Regions from separate parts of the Sporosarcina sp. NCCP-2331 genome, predicted to be linked through region 3. Evidence: riboswitches for the same ligand, from Rfam matches in the RefSeq annotation. Region 3 holds a riboswitch; each other region holds the start of a gene.
What was found. A riboswitch is a leader RNA that binds a small molecule or an ion and turns the genes downstream of it on or off. The one in region 3 is predicted to bind thiamine pyrophosphate.

Region 1 (3,280 bases), on a different contig from region 3:
GCAGCCGATGATTTCCACTTTCACCATATCGCACAGCCCCGATGCTTTTGCGAGCTTTGCGATATGCACTGCTTCTTCCGCTGTGCTTGCCCCCGCTGTATTCGGCAGCAGGGTATAACGGTCCAAATCCAATTGCTCCAGGAAATTCGGCTGTGACGCTTCAAAAATATTCATCCGGCGCACGGCGAACGTCAGAATATCAGCTTCCGACACCGCGACTGCCTGTTTCTGTGTCTCAAATGAAGGGTATTTACCTGTTCCCAATAATAAACGTGAAGAAAACTTCTTATCTGCGATTTGTAACATACTCATCCGCCTCCTACAAAATGTATAATTTCAATTTGGTCTCTGTCCATGATTGGTGCGCCATAATGATCCTTCTGCAAAATCTCTTTGTTCTTCTCGACGATTAAAATTCGGTCGCTAAGCTTCAAATATTCTAATAACTGCTGCACCGTTTCTACTTCAGGAACCACCGAATACGACTTGCCGTTTAAATCAATCGTTTTATCCAATGATGATCTCTCCCTTTCTATAAATCCCTTGCATGTACATACATTTTCACTGTGTCCACCGCATCCGGATTGCTGAGAGGAGACAGGATTGCCGCGCCGCAGACCCCATGTTCTCTAAGAAATGGCAGATGTACCGGCTGAATTCCACCGATTGCATAAACGGGGACAGAACATGATGCAGCTATTTCAAAAAGCTCATCCGTACCCCGCGGAGTCAGTCCTTTTTTCGAAGCTGTCGGATAAATATGACCGTACAGCAGCCAATTCGCTCCTGCTGCCTGCGCTTTGCACGCCTCCTCCAATGAATGGACGGAACACCCGAATTTCAATGAAGGGAAAGCGGCCCGCACATCATTCGCTGACATGCCGAAACCCGTCAGCTGGCAGGAGATGGACAGCGATTCCGCGAGGCTGGGACGCGCATGCATAATTAATTTATCCGGCGGGAATCCGCTGGCGGTGAGGCGGAAAATCAGTTTTTCCAGCTGTTCATCCGACTTAGACTTCTCCCGCAGAATGAATGCATTGATATAAGGTTCTGTCTGCCGCAGCTTGAGCAGCAATTCGTCAACAGAATGACGATCATCCGTAATCCCGATTAATTTCATTGCCGTTCGCCTCCAAATGAAAAAACCACTTCCCGAATCGGAAAGTGGTTGGATGTGTCAGCATGCATGAGAATACGCCAAAACACTTGCCACTTCCCTCCGCAGGTACAAACCTGTTCAGGTGATAAGGGTTTCAGAGCCGCACTCTTTTCTCAGTCCTTGTAAAGGATTCCCCTAATGGTCAAAAGATTATGATTTTCACTAACAGCATAGCACTTACCAGATTGAAAGAAAAGAGGTATGCCGATTTTCCGACTGCTAAACGAGTAATAAAGAGTCTAGGTCGATGATTTCCAGGGTTTTGGAACTGGCCTGGTGAATCCATCCTTGTTCTTCGAATGCACTTAATTTCCGGCTGATCGTTTCAGGAGTCGTACCAAGATGGGATGCAAGATCTTTTCGGCTCATCGGCAGTTCGACGGTCAATTGCTGCTGTTCTTCAGACAGATCCGCTAAATACAATGCAAGGCGGGTTTCAGCTGATTCCATGGCGATTCGGGCGGCCCGCTGTTCTGTATCTGCGAGGCGGGAAGAGAATTCCGTCAGCATCTTTAATGAAATAGCGGGGTGTGTCTGCAGGAGCTGCTGCATTTCATCCCGCTGGATAATGCATAATTCAACGCCTTCCAATGTCTCCGCATAGGCGTCATGCGGTTTCGCATCGAACAAAGACAGTTCCCCTGTGAAATCCCCGGGTTCTAGAATGCGGACAAGCTGTTCCTTGCCGTTTTCTGACAGACGGTAGACCTTAATTCGCCCTTTATGCAAAATATACAAGCCTTCAGACCGGTCGCCGCTATGGTAAATCGTTTCTCCGCGCGGGTAGTTCACGCTGTGGGCAAGTTCGACAATTTGGTCCATCTGTTGCTCATCCAAATGATTGAAGAGAGGGACGAGCGCAACGCAGGAATGATGATGTTCTTTCGCGCCCAGTTCACAATGTGATTCTTGGTTCATTCGGTATCACCTCACTTTTATTCTGTTTCATTGGTTTGTCGCTAGTATAGCGTATTAACCGGATCGCGTTCAAGATGACGAGAAGTACACTCACTTCATGGACGAGCATGCCGGAAGAGAGGAACACCTTGCCGAGCAGTACACCGAGCAACAGGAGGAATACGGTGCCGACCGCAAAGAAGGTATTCTGCTTCATGTTCCGTACAGTGGTTTTCGCTAAAGCATAAGCATGGGAGAACTGATCGAGCCGGTCTGCCATCAAGACGATATCTGCCGTCTCCATCGAAATATCTGTGCCGCCTTCCCCCATGGCGAGTCCGATGTCCGCTGTAGCGATAGCGGGGGCATCATTGATTCCGTCGCCTGCCATTGCGACATGGTGACCCTGTTCTTTCAAACGCTGGACCGCTGCTACCTTATCTTCGGGTAATAGTTCGGCATATACAGCGTCAAGGCCAAGTTGCTCGCCGACTAGCTGTGCTGTGTGTCGGTTGTCGCCTGTCAGCATGATCATTTGGCTGATTCCATTTTTCCGCAACTTAGCCAGCGCTTCGGCAGCTTCTGGACGTATTTGATCAGCAATCGAGATAATTCCTGCTATTTCCCGGGAAATACTAACAAAGATCGCCGTATTTCCTGCTTTTTCGCGTTTAAGTGCATATTCTTCCACGTCAAAAGGAATGGATATGCCTTGTGCTTCCATTAATTTGCGATTGCCGGCAGCCAAACGCTTTCCTTCTATTGTAGACAATATTCCGTTGCCCCTGACCACTTCTGCATCCTCTGGTTGATTTACCAAACGAATGGCACGTTTCTTTGCTTCCTTAACGATCGTCTGACCTAAATGGTGTTCGGAAATCATTTCCGCTTCGGCCGTCAGACGCAATAACTCCTTATTCTCTATACCCCATCCGCACACATCGGTTACTTCGGGACGTCCCTTTGTCAATGTGCCGGTTTTATCGAAGACAACTGTATCGATTTTCGCCAGCTGTTCCATCACTTCGCCGCCTTTGACCAATACTCCGTTGCGGGCTCCGTTGCCGATCCCCGCGACAATTGAAACGGGGGCAGAAATGACAAGCGCGCCGGGACAGGCGATGACGAGGAAAGTTAAAGTCATTTCCATATTGCGAGTGAACAGATAGACGAGTACGGATAAAACCACGATGGACGGTGTGTAGATATTAGCGAAGCGTT
Region 2 (3,280 bases), on a different contig from region 3:
TCTCTATGCGATAAAGTTTCCTTATATTCATGAGTACATTCCGTTTGCAGTCGGTGCAGTTGTTCTTCTAAATGACGCAGACCGTGGCGTTGTACAGCTATATGACGGACTAACTGTTTTACTGCAGACAATTGTTCCACTCCTCATCAAAGATAAATTTCTGCACCGGCTTTTTTAAATTCCTCCGCTTTCTCCTGCATTCCCTGTTCAATCGCCAGCTTCTCTTCCAAACTGTTTTCATCTGCATATTTACGTATGTCATGTGAAATACGCATGCTGCAGAATTTCGGTCCGCACATCGAACAGAAGTGAGCGACTTTCGCACCTTCAGCCGGCAGCGTTTCATCATGATATTCCATTGCACGTTCAGGATCCAAACTCAAATTAAATTGATCTCTCCAACGGAACTCAAAGCGCGCTTTTGACAGTGCATTATCGCGTTTTTGCGCATTCGGATGACCTTTTGCCAAGTCTGCAGCGTGTGCGGCAATCTTATACGTGATGACACCCTCCCGAACATCGTCTTTATTCGGCAGTCCGAGATGTTCTTTCGGCGTCACATAACACAGCATCGCCGTTCCGAACCAACCGATCATCGCCGCGCCGATTGCGGACGTGATATGATCATAAGCCGGCGCGATGTCTGTTGTCAGTGGACCTAATGTATAGAAAGGGGCTTCCTGACAGATTTCCATTTGCTTATCGACATTCTCCTTAATCAAATGCATCGGTACATGACCCGGTCCTTCAACCATTACCTGCACATCATGCTCCCAGGCAATCTTCGTCAATTTACCCAGCGTTTCAAGCTCCGCGAATTGTGCCTCGTCATTGGCGTCCGCAATCGATCCGGGACGCAAGCCGTCTCCAAGTGAAAAAGCAACATCATATTGTTTCATAATTTCACAGATTTCCTCAAAATGTGTGTAAAGAAAACTTTCTTCATGATGCAGCATGCACCATTGCGCCATGATTGAACCGCCGCGCGAGACGATACCTGTCACGCGATTCACTGTCATTGGTATATAACGAAGCAGCACTCCTGCGTGAATTGTGAAATAGCTGACACCCTGCTCTGCCTGTTCAATCAATGTATCGCGGAATACTTCCCATGATAGATCTTCGACTTTGCCATTCACCTTTTCGAGTGCCTGATATAAAGGAACCGTTCCAACCGGCACAGGTGAATTGCGGATGATCCACTCGCGAGTTGTATGGATATTCTTTCCCGTCGATAAATCCATGATATTGTCTGCACCCCAGCGAGTTGCCCACGTCATCTTCTCCACTTCCTCTGCTATCGAGGAGGATACCGCTGAATTTCCGATATTTGCATTGATCTTTACGTGGAAGCGGCTGCCAATAATCATCGGTTCCGCTTCAGGATGATTAATGTTGGACGGAATGATCGCCCGGCCCCTTGCCACCTCATCGCGCACAAGCTCCGGCTCTACGCCTTCACGAATCGCTATAAACTCCATCTCCGGGGTGATCATTCCTTTTCTTGCGTAATGCATCTGCGTAACATTCTGACCTTTTTTCGCTCTCAAGGGCTTACGCTTCAGCAATGGAAACTGTGCATCATTCTTCATTTGTTCCAATGAACGAAACCCGTTATCCTGAGGCTGCACTTGCCGCCCTTCGTATTCTTCCGTATCTCCGCGTTCCTCAATCCAATTTTTCTTAATGGCTGGAAGTCCCTTTTGAATATCGGCCTTATAGCCTGCTTCTGTGTACTTTCCGCTCGTATCATAGACGCGAAACGGTTCATTTGGAAACTCCCCTTGATCCGTCACGGTAGGCGATAATTGAATTTCCCGCATCGGTACGCGCAAGTCCTCCCGGCTGCCTTGGATATAAACTTTGCTGCTGGCCGGAAAACAGCTGTGAATGTGAATCTCTTCTGTCGTTTGTTTCATTTTGTCATCGTCTCCTTTTTGAGGGCAGACCATGACTCCATCCGAGTAAAGGGAATCAGCGACAAAAAAGACCAGATCCGTAAAAGGACCTGGTCTTCAAAAACGCATAAATAAACACGCTGATTGAAAAATGAAAACTTCCCTACGCTGGTACGAGCCAGATCAGGTCCAAAGAGTTCGGAATGCATACAGTCATTCCATCTCAGTCCAGTCACGCCGGACACCCCTAGTTATGATTATTGAATTGTCGAACAACTACAGTGTAGCACAGTCTTTTTCTTTGTCAATAAGAGGAGCCGAGCGTATTTTGCTCTAAACGAATCAAATGTTCTTTCCATTGCGGGCCGTCCCGATAACCGGACAGGCTTCCGTCTTTTGCGATGACCCGATGGCAGGGAGTCATCAGCAAAAGCGGGTTTTTTCCAATTGCGGATGCGACTGCACGGACAGCGGCAGGACGTCCGATCTGTTCTGCTATCTCTGAGTAGGTAACCGTTTTCGCATAGGGAATCGCACGCAGCGCTTTCCATACAGTCAGTTGAAATGGCGTGCCGATACAGTCAATCGGCGAATCAAATTGTTGTGCTTCGCCAGATAAATACTTCTTTATTTCAACAGCACTTGCAGCTAATCTGTCAGTATCTTCTCTCATTTCCACCACGCCTGTCTGTTTAAACAGCCATTCCTTCATTCGCTCTTCGCTGTCCTCTGCAAGTCCGATATAACAGACTCCCTTTTCATTTGCAGCCAGTGTCACACAGCCGTCTTCTACTTCAAAACGCGTCCAATAAACCATCCCGCTCACTGCCTTCCGTTCAACCAAATAATTTCAATCCCACAGCACCTATGATAATCAATGATAAAAAGAATAATCTTTTCACACTTGCGGATTCCTTGAATATCAAAATTCCGGCAAGCACAGCACCGGCTGCACCAAGCCCGGTCCACACCGCGTAGGCCGTACTCATCTGTATTTCACGCATCGCCAGCGAGAGAAATATAAAACCAAAACCAAAAACACCGACGATCAGCAGCAGCCGTTTCACTGTGCGTTTCTGTAAATAATAATTAATGCACATAACGCCAAAAATCTCACCGAGACTGGCGATTGCCAAGTAAAACCAAGCCATCGTCAGCTGCCTCCTTCCGCTTCATCCGTCGTCAATTTAATACCGACAACGCCGATCACAATGAGCCCGATGAATGACAGCGTAATCCAAGTGAAGCCTGCATGAAAGACGAGGATATCGACTAATAAAATAGCCGCAGCACCCGATCCTGTAAATACAGCATACACTGTCCCTGAAGGCAGTTTTTCACATGCCTTGATGATAAAATAAAAACTAAAAATAATCGCTGCA
Region 3 (3,280 bases):
GTCCAGGACTTCCACTCCGTATGGTGAATTCGGGCTTGGTCTGTCAATTGTTAAACAGCTAGTTATTCTCCATGGAGGCACCATTGAAGTGCATAGCGAAAAAGGTCAGGGAACGAAATTTTCCATCCGTCTGCCAAAATGAAAAGCCGCTCAATAAGCGGCTTTTTCCTGTTTAATTACATGTCATAAAACGCCAATAATTATCCCCTGGCACGCCGGATAAATATGCCAGCCCATCACTTTCTGAGCGATGAATCGTCTGCCAGTCCGCATCGTCAAGCGACAGATAGATTTCATGATGAGGCGCATTGTTATGATAGCCCACCAAGTCAATATTTCCATCGCAGTCCAGATGGCCTTTCACCTCATAGTGAATCGGCGGTGAAGCAGTGAGCGGATTTCCTACATCATGGTTAATCTCAAAATTGATTTCTTTCGGCTCACCTTCAAGACGCTTAATTACAATTCCGTCCACTGATGCATGACCGTGGCGTTTATACCGCTTTAAATAGTTCAGCCCAATCGACGGACCGACTGATTTCGTGAATTGAAGCGGGCTTTCTTTGCCGTCAAACTGCCCTTCCATGTTCACCCGCGTCCGAAAACTCTTTCCTTCCGGGTCGAAATCACGGTCATCTCCAGTAAAATAAGGCAACGGCGAAAGCAGATTCGGATTTTTCAGGATATCTTCCTTCAGAAATGTGGTATAACGGAATTTCCATTGGTCCAACTGCTTTACCTTTTTCCGCTTTGCGACCGGCTGCAGTAATTGATCGCGGCGTTTCACGTGTACAGTAAACGTATAGACTTCCTTCGTCGGTTCGCTCTCCGGATTATTCGGTGTAACAGCGTCAAATACTTTCGCCGCAATCGACTTGCTGACATTCATTCGATGATTACTGTCAATCAACGGGCGTGTACCTGAAATGCTGTAGGTAACGGACTCAGATAAAGAGCATTCCCGGTCAATGAAGCGATTGTCTTCTACCGTCTGCAAATACTTGCCATTTCGGTAAATATCGAACTTCTTCACTCCTTTGATCCATTCCCAGGACAGTGCGATTTGTGAAGCGGCGGCAATAGTCGTGATGACGATCCGCTGCAAAGGATGCTCGCCTTCCATAGTCGGCGTCAGCGCGGAGGTCTGCATCACAATGACGTCCCTGACCTGATTATCCTCTACACGCTCAACTGTGTATTGAAACGGATGTCTCGGATCTAATTCTCCGTCTGTAAATTCCGCAGCTGTTCCTTCATATACTTGCTGCTCGTTTTTATAGACACGGTAATATCCTCCTGCATCACTCCAAGAAAAGGTCAGTTCATCTAACGAATGGGTCATACTTTGAATTTCAAATAAAGGTTTCATTTATCATCTGCTCCTTTTTATCTATTATGCATAAATCTTCTGTTTCACTTCAGACAATTATACATCTTCCGACTTAGTTGCCATGCCGTTTTTCTTGTGCTCAACCGATCATTTTATATTATTTATCCTTCACATTCCTGTCTGGTTTTATCCTTTATAAAATTTTATGATACAATTAATGTATCTGAATCATATTCACCACTAGGGGTGCTTTAATTTTTACGAGCTGAGATGCTGTCTGGCAAACCCTTGGAACCTGTTCTAGTACTTGCTAGCGGAGGGAAGTGGGTAGTTTTCATACCCTGCCCATCTTTGTATGGGTTTTTTGTATATATACCTTTATTGAGAGGAAGGGAAACATGAAGCTAATTCAACATCTTAGAAAAGAACAGCCGCTCGTTCATTGCATCACGAACTTTGTAGTGGCAAACTTTCAAGCAAATGGACTGCTCGCAATCGGTGCATCGCCTGTAATGGCGGATGCAATAGAAGAAGCTGAAGATATCGCAAAAATTGCTTCCTGCAGTATTTTGAATATCGGCACGCTGAAGCAGCAAACTGTCGATGCCATGATCCTCGCCGGCAACAGTGCAAGAACAGCCGGAAATCCTGTCGTGCTTGATCCTGTCGGTGCTGGAGCTACAGCGTTTCGAAAAGCAAGCGTTCTCAAAGTGCTGGCTGCAGTTGATGTCACCCTCATCCGCTGCAATGCCGGCGAACTCGCAGCCATAGCCGATGTCCCATGGAAAGCGAAAGGCGTAGATGCGGGAGAAGGCAGCGCAGATATAGAAGCAATCGCGAAAAAGGTTGCCATCGGCCACAGTTGTTTAGTTGCTGTGTCAGGTCAAACAGATATCGTTACGGACGGTCATCGTTCATTGTTTATTGAAGGCGGACATCCTTCTATGACTGAGATCACTGGAACAGGCTGTCTGCTAAGCTCAGTAGTTGGTGCTTTCCTGGCAGTAGGAAGCGAATCGCCGCTGGAAGCAGCTGCTGATGCGCTTTCATTTTATAAACGGGCAGGCGAAGTTTCAGCCGGTATTTCAGCAGGACCCGGCGATTTCGCAGTAAATTTCTTAAACACATTACATACACTGGATCGGGACCATAACACGTTTTTAGTGTAACTAGGAGTAAGGGGGTTTTTTCATTGACGGTAAATGTAGCATTGACTATTGCGGGATCAGACAGCGGAGGCGGCGCCGGTATCCAGGCAGATTTGAAAACATTTCAAGAACTTGGTGTGTTCGGCACTTCTGTTCTGACGGCTGTAACTGCACAAAACACTCATGGCGTTCACGGTGTCTATCCTGTGCCGACGGACGGCGTCACAGCCCAGATACGTGCTGTCTTGGATGATTTTGATGTAAAAGCATGTAAAACAGGGATGCTGTTTTCAGCTGAAATTATCATTGCTGTTGCTGCTGTATTGAAGGAATATCCACCTTTCCCTCTTATAATCGATCCTGTTATGATCGCAAAAGGCGGTCATTCGTTATTGCAGCAAGAAGCAATCCAAGCAATGAAAGATCATCTAATACCGATGGCTGCAATCATCACACCCAATATTCCAGAAGCAGAAGTATTCACGAAAATGAAAATTGTCAGCGATGAAGACATTCAGCATGCTGCACAGAAAATCATTAGTATGGGGGCACATGCGGTCATTTTAAAAGGCGGTCATCGCTGCGACGTACTCGAAGCAAAGGATTACTACCTTGATTGTGAAGGACAATCTTTTACAATGACGACTCCTTGGGTACAGACGAAAGACACCCACGGGACCGGCTGTACATTTGCGGCAGCCTTAGCCGGATTTATCGCAAAGGGCTATTCTATGACTGATGCAGTTGCAGAAGCAAAACAATTTATCCAGGCTGCTATTGAACACGGCTTACGCCTGGGTTC

Region 1: another riboswitch for thiamine pyrophosphate. It lies ahead of NCCP2331_RS02845 (thiamine phosphate synthase); the one in region 3 lies ahead of thiM (hydroxyethylthiazole kinase).
Region 2: another riboswitch for thiamine pyrophosphate. It lies ahead of thiC (phosphomethylpyrimidine synthase ThiC); the one in region 3 lies ahead of thiM (hydroxyethylthiazole kinase).

What each region holds. Positions count from the first base shown of each region.
Region 1 covers NZ_BRCD01000003.1:96,100-99,379, forward strand. The annotation lists gene NCCP2331_RS02835 (thiazole synthase) at 1-312, opposite strand, end outside; gene thiS (sulfur carrier protein ThiS) at 309-515, opposite strand; gene NCCP2331_RS02845 (thiamine phosphate synthase) at 533-1,123, opposite strand; TPP riboswitch at 1,201-1,309, opposite strand; gene NCCP2331_RS02850 (Crp/Fnr family transcriptional regulator) at 1,382-2,080, opposite strand; gene NCCP2331_RS02855 (heavy metal translocating P-type ATPase) at 2,058-3,280, opposite strand, start outside.
Region 2 covers NZ_BRCD01000009.1:106,424-109,703, reverse strand. The annotation lists gene thiC (phosphomethylpyrimidine synthase ThiC) at 147-1,919, opposite strand; TPP riboswitch at 2,042-2,157, opposite strand; gene NCCP2331_RS07330 (methylated-DNA--[protein]-cysteine S-methyltransferase) at 2,203-2,742, opposite strand; gene NCCP2331_RS07325 (DMT family transporter) at 2,735-3,049, opposite strand; gene NCCP2331_RS07320 (DMT family transporter) at 3,052-3,280, opposite strand, start outside.
Region 3 covers NZ_BRCD01000020.1:71,450-74,729, forward strand. The annotation lists gene NCCP2331_RS12465 (sensor histidine kinase) at 1-142, shown strand, start outside; gene NCCP2331_RS12470 (DUF3238 domain-containing protein) at 173-1,369, opposite strand; TPP riboswitch at 1,563-1,669, shown strand; gene thiM (hydroxyethylthiazole kinase) at 1,729-2,499, shown strand; gene thiD (bifunctional hydroxymethylpyrimidine kinase/phosphomethylpyrimidine kinase) at 2,523-3,280, shown strand, end outside.